DNA from 2 places in the Massilia sp. TWP1-3-3 genome. Region 1 is predicted to be linked to the other one. Evidence: predicted binding sites of a transcription regulator. Region 1 holds the regulator's gene; the other holds the start of a gene.

Region 1 (7,766 bases):
AGGAGATTTATCCGCGCGAGGCGAAGGGCCGCTATGCGACCCTGCGCTGGGCCTGCGTGTGGATCACGCAGATCGTGTTCTACGGTCTGCCGTGGCTGACCTGGAACGATCGTCAGGCGGTCCTGTTCGACCTGGCCGCGCGCAAGTTCTACATCTTTGGGTTGGTGCTGTGGCCGCAGGACTTCATTTACCTCGCTGCGCTGCTGATCATCTGCGCCTGGCTGCTGTTTTTGGTGACGGCCGTGGCCGGGCGCGTGTGGTGCGGCTTTGCCTGTCCGCAAACGGTGTACACCGAAATTTTCATGTGGATCGAGCGCAAGATCGAAGGCGCGCGCAGCGCCCGCATCCGGCTCGACCGCCAACCCTGGACGCTGGACAAGATCTGGCGCAAGAGCGCCAAACACAGCGCCTGGTGGCTGGTGGCGCTGTGGACCGGGATCTCGTTCGTCGGTTACTTTGCGCCCATGCGCTCGATGATGGCGGGCATTGGCGCGCTCAGCCTGGGGCCGTGGGAATGGTTCTGGATCGGCTTTTACGCGCTCGCCACCTACGGCAACGCGGGCTGGCTGCGCGAGCAGGTGTGCAAATACATGTGCCCCTATGCGCGCTTCCAGAGCGCCATGTTCGACAAAGACACGCTGATCGTTACCTACGACCGGGAACGGGGCGAGCCGCGCGGCGCGCAAACGGCCGAACGCACCAAGGGCGACTGCATCGACTGCACCCTGTGCGTGCAGGTGTGCCCGACCGGAATCGACATTCGCAATGGCCTGCAGTATGAATGCATCGGCTGCGCGGCCTGCGTGGACGCTTGCAACGGCGTGATGGACAAGATCGACCTGCCGCGCGGGCTGATTCGCTATTCGACCGACCAGGCCATGGAAAAGGGCTGGTCGGCGCGCCAGATCGGCGCGCACATCGTGCGCCCACGCGTGCTCATTTACAGCGCGCTGCTGGCCCTGATCGGCATCGGCTTTGGCACCGCGCTGGCGCTGCGCACCCCGCTCAAGCTTGACGTCATCCGCGACCGCGGCTCGATGGGGCGCGAAGTGGGCGACGGCGTGATTGAAAACGTGTACCGCCTGCAGGTGATGAACACCGGCGAAACGGCGCATCGCTTCCACATTGTCGTCAGCGGCCTGCCCGGGGTGCGCCTGGCCGACCAGGAAGAAGTGCTGCTCGACGGCGCCAGCACGCGCGCCGTGCCGGTGCGGGTGCAGACCGAACGGGCAGCCCTGACGGGCGGCTCGCATGCGATCATGTTCGAATTGAGCGCGCTCGACCAGCCCTCGCTCAAGGTCACCGAAAAAGCCGTATTTATCGTACCGAGATAATGAAGGAGAACCGCATGCAAACTGCTTCCCAACCCAGGCTGCGCACGGCGCCGCCATGGTATGCCCAGCGCTGGCCATGGCTGCTGATGCTCGGGCCGGCCGTGGTCCTGGTGGCCGGCGGCTACACCGGTTACCTGGCCTATACGCGCCAGGACGCGATGGTGGTCGACGACTATTACAAGCAGGGCAAGGCGATTAACCAGGACTTGCGGCGCGACCGCGTGGCCAGCGCCCAGCGCCTGTCGGTGGCGCTGCACTACAACGCCGGCGCGCATGCGATGCAGGGCGAATTGACCAGCTTTGGGCAGCCGGTCACGACCCCGTTCAGGATCGGACTGGCGCATTCGACGTTGCCTGAAAAAGACATTTTGCTCGCCGTGTATCCAGATGCACAGGGGCGTTTTTCGGCGCCGCTGCCGGCACTGGAGCAGGCACGCTGGCAGGTGAATGTGGAAGGGGGCAAGCGCGACTGGCGCCTGGCCGCCGAATGGCAATTTCCGGCCCAGCAGTCGATGACGATCGACGCCGATGCGGCCATTGCGCCATGAGGCAGGGCATGAAGCGCCTGGCGATGGCGGTGCTGTGGCCATCGTTCCTGGCCGCGGCGCTCGCTGAAGGCTTTTTCTTCTCGTGGGTCGAGCCGGAAGCGCTGTCGTCGCTGGCGCCGATGGCGGTCTACAGCATCGGGTTTTTCTTCTTCTGGACGTTTTGCACGCTGGCCGGCTTGCTGACGGGGTATTTGATCGTGGTGCCGGACGATGGAAAGGCGCCGTTTTGAGTCGTCGGGTCCCATGGGGCCCAAGTGACCAACGACGGCCGGCGCGTGAACGCGGGGGCGACGATTGGCGGCAATGGAACGGTTCAACTGAGCCAATGTTCCATGGGTCCGTCGCGTGCGCGACGACGATGTGGGGGGACTTTTACGGGTAGCCTGACTCAGGCCATCGGGCTGCACTGCGCGGTACCGGCGGCCATCGCCTTGAGCATCACCGGGTCGAGCAGCGTCACTTCGCGCTTGTCGACCTTTAACCAGCCCTGCTTTTTGAAGCGCGACAGCAATCGACTGATGCTTTCAATGGTCAAGCCCAGATAATTGCCAATATCTTCACGCGACATGCGCAGCTGAAAGCTGGTCGGCGAATACCCGCGCGCCGCGTAGCGCGACGACAAATTGACCAGAAACACCGCAAAACGCTGCTCGGCGCGCATATTGCCCAGCAATAGCATGACGTTTTGTTCACGCGTGATTTCCTGGCTCATGATGCGGTGAAAGTGACGCAGCAGCGTCGGCACCTGGCCGAACAAGTCTTCAAGGCGGGTGAACGGAATCTCGCACACTTCGCTATCCTCGAGCGCCACTGCGTCGCAATGGTGGCGGTCGCCGCTGATGGCGTCCATTCCCAGCAATTCGCCGGCCATCTGAAAACCCGTAATCTGTTGTTCTCCGGCCGCATTGACCTGGTAAGTCTTGAAATGGCCGAAGCGAATCGCGTACAAACTGCGAAAAGGCTGATCCATTTGGTACAGGCGCTCGTCGCGCAAAATGCGGCTGCGCTTGCCAATGATCTGGTCCAGCCGACTCAGTTCGCCCTCGTCGAGCCCCATGGGAAGGCATAATTGGTGCATGCTGCATCCTGCGCAGCTTGCTTTCAAGACGTTGATATTTAATACAGCTGCAGGGGGATTCGGTTGATTCATTCAGTCATCATACTTCATCGCAGCTTATCGGGTTTTTAAAAAGCGGACATCCACGTGCAAAACATCGCCCGTCACCTTGGCCTTTTTCGCCTTCTTCGGCTTCTTGACGACCTGGCCTGCCGTATCGGTCAGCGGCACCCGGTGCTCGGGCGAAAAGCCGGGCTCTTCGATGCGTTCCAGGGTTTGCCGCGTGAACATTTCAATGGCGGCGAGCAAGTCCACCTCATCGGCGCATACCAGCGACACCGCCTGGCCCGCATTGCCCGCGCGGCCGGTGCGGCCGGTGCGGTGGATATAGTCTTCGGCCACGGTGGGTAAGTCGAAATTGACCACTTGCGGCAAGTCATCGATGTCCAGCCCGCGCGCGGCGACGTCGGTTGCCACCAGTATCTTGCACTGGCCCGCCTTGAAACGCTCCAGCGCCCGCAGGCGCGCCGGCTGCGCCTTGTCGCCGTGAATCGCGTCGGCCGCCACGCCATTTGCCGCCAAGGTGTCGACCAGTTGGTCGACACCCTTGCGCGTCTTGACGAACACCAGCACCTGGCCCCAGCGCAGCTTGTGCAACAAATGCAAGAACAGTTCCGGCTTGCGTTTTTTATCGACCGGCACCACCCACTGCCGAATCCGCTGCACCGTGCTGTTGCGCGCGCTAACTTCAATGCTCAGAGGGTTGTTCAAGAGCTTGCCTGCCAGCGCGCGGATCTCGTCGGAAAACGTCGCCGAAAACAACAGGGTTTGGCGCTTGGCGGGCAGGGCGGCAAAAATCTCATTCAGTTCGCGCGAAAAGCCCAGGTCGAGCATGCGGTCGGCCTCGTCGAGCACCAGCGTTTGCAACTGGTCGAACTTGACCGCATTCTGGCGGTACAGGTCGAGCAGGCGCCCGGGCGTGGCCACCAGTACGTCGAGCCCTTTGCGTAGCTTCATCATTTGCGGATTGATGCTCACGCCGCCGTAAGCGACATGGGTGCGCAGCGGCAGGCCGGCGCCATATTCCTTGAAACTGTCGTGCACTTGTTCGGCCAATTCGCGCGTGGGCACCAGCACCAGCACGCGCACCGCGTTGCTGCCCGCCTGGCCGCCTTCCATGGTCAGGCGCTGCAGCAGCGGGAGGGCGAAACCGGCGGTCTTGCCGGTCCCGGTCTGGGCTGCGGCCATTACGTCGCGCCCGGCCAGGACCGGGCCGATCGCCTGTGCCTGCACCGGCGTGGCGCTCGTGTAGCCAAGCGCATCGAGCGTGCGCATGAGCGGGTCGATCAGACCGAGGGAAGCAAACGACATGGGCAAACCTTGCAGCGTTGGGAATGGAGCCGACAGTTTAGCCTGTCCGCCCGTGTCCGTCCCACAAAGGTGGGCCAGCGCGGCCGCGACGCTGCATTGCCAGCCTTCGGCTCAAGGCAATGTGGGGAGCGATGTCTCATCACCGGAAATTAGTCTGGCCCATCTGCATCACGACTTGCTGATTTTGGGACATGGAAATTATGGCGACCGCATTCAAAAAGACGCCGGGTATACGCATTCGGCGCGCTCACTGGCTCGCCTGCTCGAGAAACGGGGTCTGCCGAAAGCGTTTGCGGGCAAGGTCATCCTATGGTCGTGTTTCGGCGGCGCGGCCGCTGGCATGGCGCAATCGCTGACATTCAAATTGTCCTGTCGCGGCTATACGAACGTCCAGGTAGGGGGCTGCCGCTGGATAACGGGCACCATCGTCAACCGTGTGCTGTTATGCCGCAGAAATACCACGCCCGAGAATATAGCCGGTGTGGATGCTCCCGCCGCCATGGAGGACATGATGCGCTACTGCGATAGGACCGTCGACGATGACATTGGCTGGTTTTCCCGCCTCCGTCGGCCCCTGCGGGGTTCTGTCGGATAATGCCGGAAGTCACGGACCGCGCTTGCTAAGCTGCGCCTACGACTACTGACCCGGAACCCCTCATGACCAGCCTCTTTTTCCTGTTTCGCCTCACCGTTTCCTGGATGGTGCTGTATTTCCTGTGCGCCTTGATCGCCAACGACGCGCTGCTGCAACCGATCGGGCGCGACGCCGGCGGCTTTATTGCGGCGACCGGCATGCTGCTCGGCGCCGTGGTCTTGATCACGGCCTTTTCGCACCTGCGCCGGGTGCGCCTGATTACCGGCGAAGTCAACAGCAGCTCGCTGTCGAACCGCCAGCGGCGCCAGATCGAAATCCCGTTCGAAGCGGGAGCCGCCTTCGACCTGGTCGAGGCGGCGGTGCGCGAACTGCCGGGCATCGAGTCGGTCGACAGCGCGCGCGACAGCTTGCAACTGCGCGCCAAGATCAAGCGTATCGACCCTTACAGTGGCGACACGGTGCAAATCCAGTTCACGCGCCACTTGCGCACCCACTTCAACCAGATCCTGGTGACGGTCGCGCCGAATGGCGAGGCCGGCAGCGTGACGCTCATTTGCGAACCGGAGCGCTCAGCCTGGAGCGACTGGTTTTTCGTCGACTTCGCCACCAACCTGGAAAACGCGGAAGCGATCGTGCGCTCGGTTACGCGGCGCGTGGCCGGCCTGCGCCGCGCCGAGCAGGCCAGCGTGGTCCAAAGCGCCACCGAAAAGGAATTGACGGTGGCCAAATTGAGTTTGCTGCACGCCCAGGTCGAGCCGCACTTTTTGTACAACACGCTGGCCAGCGCCCAACTGCTCACGCGCACCGATCCGGCCCGCGCTGACGAGATGCTGGGCAACCTGATTCTATACCTGCGCCATTCGCTGCCGCGCACCGAAGATAGCCTCTCGACCATTGGCGATGAACTCGAACGGGCCCAGGCTTACCTCGACATTCTGAAAATTCGCATGGGCAGCCGCCTGTCGCTGCAGGTCGAGGTCCCCGCTGCGCTGCGCGCCGTGCTGTTTCCCACGATGATGCTGCAAACGCTGGTGGAAAACGCCATCAAGCACGGGCTTGAACCCAAGTCCGGCGGAGGCACGGTGTGGATCCTGGCGCGCACCCACGAGACCGCGGTGGCGGTCACGGTGGCCGACGACGGGCGCGGTTTTTCGGCCGAGGGCGGCGGCACCGGCATCGGACTGCGCAATGTGCGCGAACGGCTGCGCCTGGCCTACGGCAGCGCCGCCTCGTTTGCCATCGTGGCCAATTTTCCCAGCGGGGTTGCGGCCACGATCACGGTGCCCAACACCGCCCTGAACACGATCAAAAAGGGAGCGCAGCATGACTAAGTGCGTAATTGCCGAAGATGAAACGCTGCTGCGCGAGGCGCTGGTGATGCTGCTGGGCGAGGTCTGGCCGGAACTGAACATTGTCGCGGCCTGCGACGACGGCGGCAGCGCGCTGGAAGCGATTGCCCTGCACCAGCCCGAGGTGGCCTTTTTAGACATTCGCATGCCCGGCTTGAGCGGCCTGGAAGTAGCCGCCGCACTGCCCGACGCCAGCCCCGGCACCCAGGCGGTGTTCGTCACCGCCTACGACCAGTACGCAATCGACGCCTTTGACAAGGGCGCAGTCGACTACCTGCTCAAGCCCGTGGCGCGGGCCCGCCTGGCGGCCACGGTGCAGCGCTTGAAAGCGCGCATCGCCGGCGGCGCCGGCGACAGCGCCGCGCTGGCCGCCCTGGTGGAGCGGCTTGGCCGCAGCATTCCCAACAGCGGCAAGGAGCCGCCGCTGGTGTGGCTGACCGCCAGCGCGGGCGCCGAAACGCGCCTGATCATGGTTGACGATGTGGCCTACTTCCAGTCGGACACCAAGTACACGGTGGTGATGACGGCGGGCGGCGAAGCGTTGCTGCGCAAACCGATCCGCGAACTGCTCGACGTGCTCGACCCGGCGATCTTCAAGCAGATCCACCGCTCGACCATCGTCAACCTGCGGGCGGTGGCGTCGATCACGCGCGATGACGCGGGCAGGGGCATGGTCAGGCTGAAAACGCGGCCGGAGACGCTGTCGGTCAGCCAGCCATTCATGTCGCTGTTTCGCAACATGTAATGCGTGTAAGCAGCGGTAACTATGTGTGTTGGCGAACAGAAGTTCATGTTGCCTCTGTTAAACTTCGTGCATGACCAGGAGCGGGCATCAGCCCGCTGCCTGTGGTCAGGCGCCATTGGCGTTTCGTCACTTGCGAAGAGGCACACAATGAAAAAATTACTAATCGCCGCAATGATCATGACGGCTGCGGCCGGCGCGATGGCGCAAAATCTCAGCCTGCAGCTGGGCCAGTCGGGCTACTACGGCAGCATCGACCTGGGTAACCTGTCGCGTCCGCCGGTGATCTACCAGCAGCCGATGATCATCCAGCAAATGCCGCAATACCGCAACGCGCCGCCGATGTACCTGCGCGTGCCGCCCGGCCACGCCAAGAAGTGGAGCAAGCACTGCGCTGCCTACAACGCCTGCGGCCGGCCAGTCTATTTTGTGCAGGACAGCTGGTACAACAATACTTATGCTCCGCAGTATCGCCGCTCGCATGGGGGCGATGGCCACCGCGACGAGAACCGTTACGACAACCGGCGCGACAATGACCAGCGCGGCTTCCGGCTCGACGAGCGTACCAATCACGACAACTACGACAAGCACGAAGGCAAGCACGAAGGCAAGCACGAGGACAAGCACGAAGGCAAGCATGACAAGGGCCACGGAAAAGGCCACGACAAGGACTAAGGCCACCCGCCGTGCGCCGCTCCTGTTGCGGCGCGTAGTAAACTCTCGTCCAATAACGGTGGACGGGAGGATCGCGTGCAGGGTGACATCGTCAT
Region 2 (7,766 bases), on a different contig from region 1:
TCGAAATACACGCGCACGGTCTGGCCCTTGTAGGCCGACAGGTCGAAACTCTTTTCGACAAAGGTCGCGCCCTTGTTCAGGTTTGAATACGTCGCCAGCGTGGCCAGGACCGCCCCGCTGCTGCTGCGCACCTGGACCTTGAGGGTGTCGAACGCACCCGTGGTGGTGGTCTCGGCGGAGACCACTTTCAGCCAGAACTTGAGCGTGGCGCTGGTGGCCGCCGCCGGAATGGCGACCTGCTGGTAGACGCTGTCGGTGTGCGCCGCGCCATAGCCATTGAGCCAGGCTTTCCAGCTGCCGCCGTGGGCCGCCTGGCCGGCGTCGGTGGTGATCACGCCAGTCGACGCGGTCCACGATGCCGCGCCCGATTCAAAGCCCGGGTTGACGATGCGCTGGACGGCCGCCACGTTCGATACCGTGAAGTTCACCGGCGCCGACAGCGTGCTGTTGTTGGCGGCGTCGTACGCCCTGGCGGTCAGCGCGTGGCTGGCGTTCGACAGGGTGAGCGAGTCGAGCGTCAACGCATACGGCGCGGTGCTGTCCGTACCCTTCAGGACGTTGTCGACATAGAACTCAACTGTGCTGACGCCCACATTGTCGCTGGCGATGGCCGACAGCGTGATGGCGCCGCTGGAGCCGCTTTCGGCGGCCGTTACCGCTGGCGGCGTGCTGTCCACGGTCGAATTGTTGACACTGAACGCGACCGCTGTCGAGACGCCCACATTGCCGGCGGCATCGTAGGCGCGTGCCACCAAGCTGTGGCTGCCGTTCGCCAGCGTGGTCGAATTGATGCTGGCCGAATACGGCGCCACGTTGCTGCTCGCCTTTAGGACATTGTCCACATAAAACTCGACCATGGTCACGCCCACATTGTCGCTGGCGTTGGCGGAAACAACAATGGTGCCGCTGGTGCCGGACTCGGCAGCCGAGACGGTAGGCTGCACGCTGTCGCCCGCGCCACCCTGAGTGACCCAAACCGGCGCCGACCACAGGATCTTGCCGTCCGACTGGGTGACCTTGGCGTAGTAATAGTGTTCGCCATTGGCCGGGGTGATGGTGGTGCTTGCCGTGCTCGACACTTCGGTCGGCGTACCATTGCGGCCCGGCACGCCCTCGATGATGGAGACCGTCGACACGGTCTGGCCGGCGGTATTGGCATAGTTGGCCACCAGGTTCAGCGCGCCGCTGTTGGCAAAGCGCTCGCCCATGACGTGGCCGTTGGCGGTGAGCACCAGTTGCGAATTCTTGTCCATCGAGGCGAACACGCGGCGCGCCTTGACGGCGGCGACAAAGCTATCCTGGGTCAGCGGGGTGCCGGTGGGAATCAGGATACCAGTGCGGTTGGTGTACGACGCACCCCAGTTGGCGCAGTGATTGTCCTGGTTGGTCGAAAACGCAACGTGAAAGCCCGATTCGAGCGCCTTTTGGCAGGCAACTTCAAAATTGCTGCGGCCGGTTTCCGTTTCGGTGGTATTGACCGAGAACGCCGACGTATTGAGCACTTCGCACAGCGCCATGGCCTGGTCGCCATCGGCGGAATAGCCGAGCGGCACGCCGCCCACGAGGAACTGGCCGCTGGTTGAAGGGTGGTTGAACTGGCCCACATAGCCGCGCTGGCGCATCATTGTATACAGGCCGGCGTAGTCGGTCTTTTCGGTCAGGATGTCGGCAATCAGCTGGCCGCTGCTGTTGTATTCCCAGCCCAGCAAATCGCTCGAATTGAAGATATTCAGGTGGCCGCCGTTGTTGATCACGCCCCATTCCATACCGTACACGGCCAGAAAGTTGGGGTTGGCGGCATTGAAGTCCGCCGCCGCCGTCAGGCCCGACTGGTAGAGCGCCTTGGCGGTGGCCGGGTTGGCGGAGGTATTGGTGCCGGACGAACCATCGAACATGTGGTTGTGCTCGGACGTCATCAACATGTCCAGACCGCGGCCCTTGGCGTAGGCAAACGCGTCGCTCGGGCCGAACGGGGCCGACAGCGGCGCTTGCGAACCGGAACAGGAGCCGACAGGGCCGCCGCCATCGCTGTGGTTGGTCTGACTGTGCAGGTTGGCAAGATACACGGTGTACGGCAACGAACCGGTGGCCGGAGCCATCGTCTGGACCGACAACTGGTCTTGCGTCTTGGCGGCGGTGCGCGCCGGCTTGCTGGTGTTCAAAGCCTGAAAGGCGGGCATGGCCGGGGCAGCGGTCTTGCCGACCGACAGTTCCCAGGTTTGCTCGATGACGTCGGCGCCACCGGCAGCCAGCGCGGCATCGATGCCTGCGGCCGACTTGTCGGCCTTGCCGGCAAGCGGCGCGTCGTTGGCTACGGCTTGCATGCGGACCTGATAGGTACCGTCCGGGTTGCTGATCGGGTCGGCACGGCCATTCCATTTGACATCGACCTTGACGGCATTCTTGAACAGGCGCTGCACGCCATTCCAGCGCTGCACCACGTGGCCGTTGGGGCCGACCAGCTCGACGCGCCAGCTGATGTCTTGCGCGGTGGTGACGTACGGATAGTCGAATTCCAGCGTGAAGGCGCGCGCTTCGTTCTGCGCGGCAGCTTTGTAAGGCACATGCAAGGTTGCTTCAAATTCACGGTGATCGAGTTCGGATGCGAATGCGGCGTTTCCGGCCGTCAGTGCAAGAAAAATGGCAAGGTGAGGCAAGAGCTTTTTGGTGTTCTGACGCATTGAATTTCCTCGAGGACGTTTATGAAACAACACTGTTATTGTCCCAACTATGCATGACGGGAATATGACCTACAAATTCGATTAAGCTTTCTTATTAATATGTAATTGATATAAGTTAAACAAAGCTGAACGTTACTTTCTGCCGGGGAATTTCCCTGCTGGGGAGCAGGATCTGAATATCCCATTTGCACGCAAATCTGCTCGCGGAAATTCATCAAATAAATTTGCGGGGGTGTGGCGGATATGATGAAAATGTCCATTACTGGACATTTTCATCAAGATTTGACGGTTTTAAACAGTTGGCCGGCGCACCTGCAGCGCGACCTGGTGGGTCCGTTCATCGTCCTGCATGACGATCACCATGCCTGCCTGGACCACGCCATCGATCAGCATGGCGTCGGTATCGCCCGCCGTGACCGTGATCGCATACACCGAGCGGCGGTAGCGGTAGTCCAGCTTGAAGCCCGGCCAGTCGGCCGGCAGCTGCGGCGCCAGCGTCAGGCGCTCTGCGGCCAGGCTTACGCCCAGCAGCGACTCGATCATCAGGCGATACATCCAGCCCGAGGAACCGGTGTACCAGGTCCAGCCGCCGCGCCCGATGTGGGGCGACACTGCATACACGTCGGCCGCCACCACGTACGGTTCCACCTTGTACAGGGCGCAATCGCGCGGGTTCAAGCCGTGGTTGACCGGATTGATCATGCGCAGCAGTTCCCAGGCGCGCTCGGTGTCGCCCATCTTGGCAAACGCCATGGCCGTCCAGATGGCAGCATGCGTGTACTGGCCGCCGTTCTCGCGCACGCCGGGCACGTAGCCGCGGATGTAGCCGGGATTGAGCACGCCGTCGTCAAACGGCGGATCGAGCAGTTGCACCAGGCCGTAGTCGCGCTTGACCAGGCGCGCGTCGACCGCGGCCATGGCTTGCGCGGTGCGCACCTTGTCGGCCGCGCCCGAGATTACGCCCCAGCTTTGCGAGATCGAATCGATCTGACATTCATCGTTGGTGTGGGACCCAAGCGGCGTGCCGTCGTCAAAATACGCGCGCCGGTACCACTGGCCGTCCCACGCATGCGCTTCGACGTTGGCGGCCAGCTTGACCGCTTCTGCGCGGCAGGTGGCAGCAAACGCATGGTCGCCGTGCACCACGGCCACTTCGGAAAAACGCTGCAGCACTTCGTAGAGGAAGAAGGCCAGCCACACGCTTTCGCCCTTGCCTTCGTTGCCGACGCGGTCCATGCCGTCGTTCCAGTCGCAGGTGCCGATCAAGGGCAGGCCATGCTCGCCAAAGCGCAGGCCGCGCTTGATGGCGCGCACGCAGTGCTCGTACAGGTCGCCGGTCTGGCCTGAGCGGTGCGGCATGTCGTAATACGACTCTTCTTCCTGGTTCAGCATGCGCCCTTCAAGGAACGGGGCCGGCTCGGTGAGTACGCTGCGGTCCCCCGTGCCGATGACGTAGCGGTGGGTTGCCAGCGGCAGCCACAAAAAGTCGTCGGAGCAGTGGGTGCGCACGCCGCGGTCCTGCGGCGGGTGCCACCAGTGCTGCACGTCGCCTTCCACGAACTGGTGGCCGGCGCACAGGATCAGGTGCTCGCGCAGCAAGTGCGGTTCGGTGTGGATCATCGCCATCGCGTCTTGCAGCTGGTCGCGAAAGCCAAACGCGCCGCCGGACTGGTAGTAGCCGCTGCGCGCCCACAAGCGGCAGGCGATGGTCTGGTACATCAGCCAGCCATTGGCCAGCACGTCCATCGACGGGTCCGGCGTCTGGACGCGGACCGCGCCCAGCGTGTGGTCCCAATGTGCGCGCACCTTAACAAAGGCCGCGTTGGCCGCGGCGCTGCCGCTGTACTGCGAGATGATGCCGGTGGCGTCCGCATTCCTGCGCCCGCCCACACCCAGCATGAACACCAGTTCGCGTTCTTCGCCTGGCTGCAGTTCGACCACTACCTGGATCGCCGCGCAGGGATCGAGCGCGGCGCCAAGCTTGCCCGACAAGCGTGCGCGCCCCATCGCCGCCGGATTGGCCAGCGTGCGGTTGCGCCCGATGAATTCGGTGCGGTCAGCCGTCACAGTGCGCCCTTGCCCCTCGACGTGGAAAAAGCCCACGCGGCCCGAAAACTCGGTGTTGTAAGCGTTGCGCGCAAACAGCGCGCCACTGACCGGATCGAGTTCGGTCGTCACGTGCATCGACGACTTGGCGCGCAGGTCGCCCAGCACCCATTCCACGTAGCCCGTGGCCGACAGGCGGCGCGGCACGGTGCTGTCGTTGCGCAGCTTGATGACCGAATACTTGATCGATGCGTCCAGCGCGACAAAGGTGGTCAGCTCACTGTAAATGCCTTGCTGCGCATGCTCGAAGATGCTGTAGCCAAAGCCATGGCGCGACACGTACTCGCCGCTGGCCTGCACCGGCAGCGCAGTCGGCGACCAAAAGACGCCGGTCTGCTCGTCGCGGATGTAAAACGACTCGCCGCTGCGGTCCGACACCGGATCGTTGTCCCAGGGCGTGAGGCGGAATTCATGCGCGTTCTCGGCCCAGGTGTAGGCCTGCCCGCTTTCGGAAATCACGCTGCCGAAGTTGGGATTGGCCAGCACATTGACCCATGGTGCGGGCGTACGGTGCTGCGCGTCGGTGCGGATCACGTATTCGCGCCCGTCCGCCGTAAAGCCACCCGTGCCGTTGTGCAAAATGAGTTCGCGCTGCGGCTGCGGTATGCCGGCGCGTAGCTGGTAAGGCTCCTTGCGTTCTTCCGCCATCAGCAAGGCCAGCTTGGGCGTGACCGGCGTGGCGCGCTTGACCTGGTCGGCCAGCGTGCCGGCGCTGTCGGACAGGATCGCGCGCGCCACCGACTGCATCAGCACCCGGTCTTCGTTCGAAATCTGGTCGAGCATGCGGACAAAAATGCCGCCCGGGCGGTCGATCGCCTGGGCGTCGATGCCGGAGGCGATCAGGCCCATGATCTGCTCTTGCAGCAGCTGACGGTAGCCGGACTGGTCTTCGTACCAGATCACCAGATCGACCACCAGCCCTTTCAGGCGCCAGTAAGCGTGCGCCTGCACCATCTGGCGCGCCAGTTCAATATTGGCCGGGTCCTTGATCTGCATGAGCACGATCGGCAGGTCGCCCGAAATGGCGTAGGCCCACAGGCCCGACTGGCCGCGCTGGTTGCGGCTCAGGATCGAGGCGTCGGCCCGCAGCGCAGAATTCGGATAGATCACGGTGCTGGCCAGGCGGCTGTACAGCTGCGCATCCGATTCGCTGGCGTTCAGCTGGCGCAGCACGACCTGGCTGTGGGTCCAGGCCAGTTCGAACACGCGGTCGGCCAGGTGGCGGTCCTGGTATTTGTCGATCAGGTGCAGCGCCGCCTCGCGCGTTTCAGTCATGCCGGTGACAACGTCGAGCGTGACGGTTTCGTCGGGCTTGAGCGTCACCTTGTAGCGGATCGCGACGATCGGGTCGAGCACGGAGCCTTCCATGCCGCCCAGCGGATCGGCTTCCTGCATCGCCAGAGGAGCAACGGTGCTGTTGGCGCGGCCGATGAATTCGGCGCGACTGGTCTCAAACGAGACGTCGACCAGCGCGCCGTCATGCACCGTCATGAGGTTCAGCAGCCACGGCATCTGCTCGTCCTTGGCGCGCGGGCGGCGGGTGCACAGGATGGCGTTCTCGTTGCGCAGTATTTCGGTCTGCACGAACAACTTCTGGAACGCCGGATGGGCGGCGTCGGCTGCAGCGGGCGCCATCACCACTTCGGCGTAGCTGGTAAATTCAATGGTGCGCGTGACGGACGACTTGTTGGTGATGCGCGTGCGGCGCATCTCGATATCGTCTTCGGGCGAGACCACGATCTCGGTATGCAAGTCGATGCCGCGGTCGTGGCGGCGAAATTCCGCCCGTCCTTCCGAGAAAATGACTTCGTATTTTTTTGGCTCGACCATGGTGGGCTGGTAGGTCGTTGACCAGTACTGGCCACTGTCCACATCGCGCACGTAGCAGAAGGTGCCCCAGTTGTCGCAGGTGGCGTCTTCGCGCCAGCGCGTCACGGCCAGGTCTTTCCAGCGGCTGTAGCTGCCGCCGGCGCTAGTGATCATCACGTGGTAGCGCCCGTTCGAGAGCAGCTGCACTTCCGGCTGCACCGTGGTGGTCTGGGTGATGACCCGCATCGGCATGGCGGTCGGCGCCACGGCCGGTGCGCGGATCGCGGCCAGTTCTGCCGTGTTGGAATAAAACGCGCCGGCGCGCGGAACGCGCTCCTGCAGCACCAGCATGGTGGCCTGGAACAGCGGGTCGGACTCGAAGCGCTTTTGCATCGGTCGGTCGTGCAGCAGGTAGCTGATCGCGAGCAGGCCCATGCCCTGGTGGTGGGCCATGAACGAGCGCACGACGGCAAAATTCTGGCCGCGCGGCAGGCGCGTGCTGGTGTAGTCGATCGCCTCGAAGAAGCCGTACTTGCCCATGAAGCCCAGGTCGGCCATACGCTGCAAATTCTCGACCGCCGCTTCCGGCTTGACCATCAGGCTCATCATGGTGGCGTAAGGCGCGATGACGACATCGTCGCCGAGGCCGCGCTTCATGCCGGTGCCGGGCACGCCAAAGGCGCGGTACTGGTAGTTCATGCCGGTGTCCACCGCGTTGTAGCCGGACTCCGAAATCCCCCACGGGATGTCGCGCTGCTTGGCGTAATCGATCTGCGCGTTGACCACGGCGTGGTAGGTCTGGTCGAGCAGCGTGTTGTCGTAGGTCGGCATGACCAGCAGCGGCATTAGGTACTCGAACATCGAGCCGCTCCAGGACAGCAGCAATTGCTCGCCGCTGACGATGCACAGCTGGCGGCCCAGCGCAAACCAGTGCTCCTGCGGGAACTGGCCCTGGGCGATGCCGACAAAACTGCACAGGCGAATTTCCGACGCCAGCAGGTCGTAGCTGGCGCCGTCCAGGCGCCGGTCCGACACGTTGTAGCCGATCGCCAGCAAGTCGGTCGAATGGTTGTACAGGAAGCGGAAGTCCATATTGGCAAAAGCGCGCGCCTCCTCGGCCAGGCGGGCGATCTGCTCCATGCGGCGCTGCGCGCGCTCGCTGCCGCGCCC

What was found. Region 1 encodes FNR, which switches genes on or off when oxygen is low (the NO sensors DNR and NnrR bind a similar motif). Its sites were predicted from a motif close to TTGATNNNNATCAA; they were not measured.
Region 2: a site for FNR is predicted at 2,787-2,800, ahead of ACP7D4_RS01635 (CehA/McbA family metallohydrolase). Genes of this name have one in related genera too.

The regions. Positions count from the first base shown of each region.
Region 1 is NZ_JAFCWX010000009.1:22,362-30,127, forward strand. Features, by position in the region: gene ccoG (cytochrome c oxidase accessory protein CcoG) at 1-1,334, shown strand, start outside; gene ACP7D4_RS10790 (FixH family protein) at 1,349-1,882, shown strand; gene ACP7D4_RS10795 (hypothetical protein) at 1,891-2,112, shown strand; gene fnr (fumarate/nitrate reduction transcriptional regulator Fnr) at 2,271-3,032, opposite strand; gene ACP7D4_RS10805 (DEAD/DEAH box helicase) at 3,057-4,310, opposite strand; gene ACP7D4_RS10810 (hypothetical protein) at 4,363-4,905, shown strand; gene ACP7D4_RS10815 (sensor histidine kinase) at 4,968-6,236, shown strand; gene ACP7D4_RS10820 (LytR/AlgR family response regulator transcription factor) at 6,229-6,999, shown strand; gene ACP7D4_RS10825 (hypothetical protein) at 7,147-7,671, shown strand; gene ACP7D4_RS10830 (NAD(P)/FAD-dependent oxidoreductase) at 7,747-7,766, shown strand, end outside.
Region 2 is NZ_JAFCWX010000001.1:343,722-351,487, forward strand. Features, by position in the region: gene ACP7D4_RS01635 (CehA/McbA family metallohydrolase) at 1-2,681, opposite strand, end outside; gene ACP7D4_RS01640 (GH36-type glycosyl hydrolase domain-containing protein) at 2,973-7,766, opposite strand, start outside.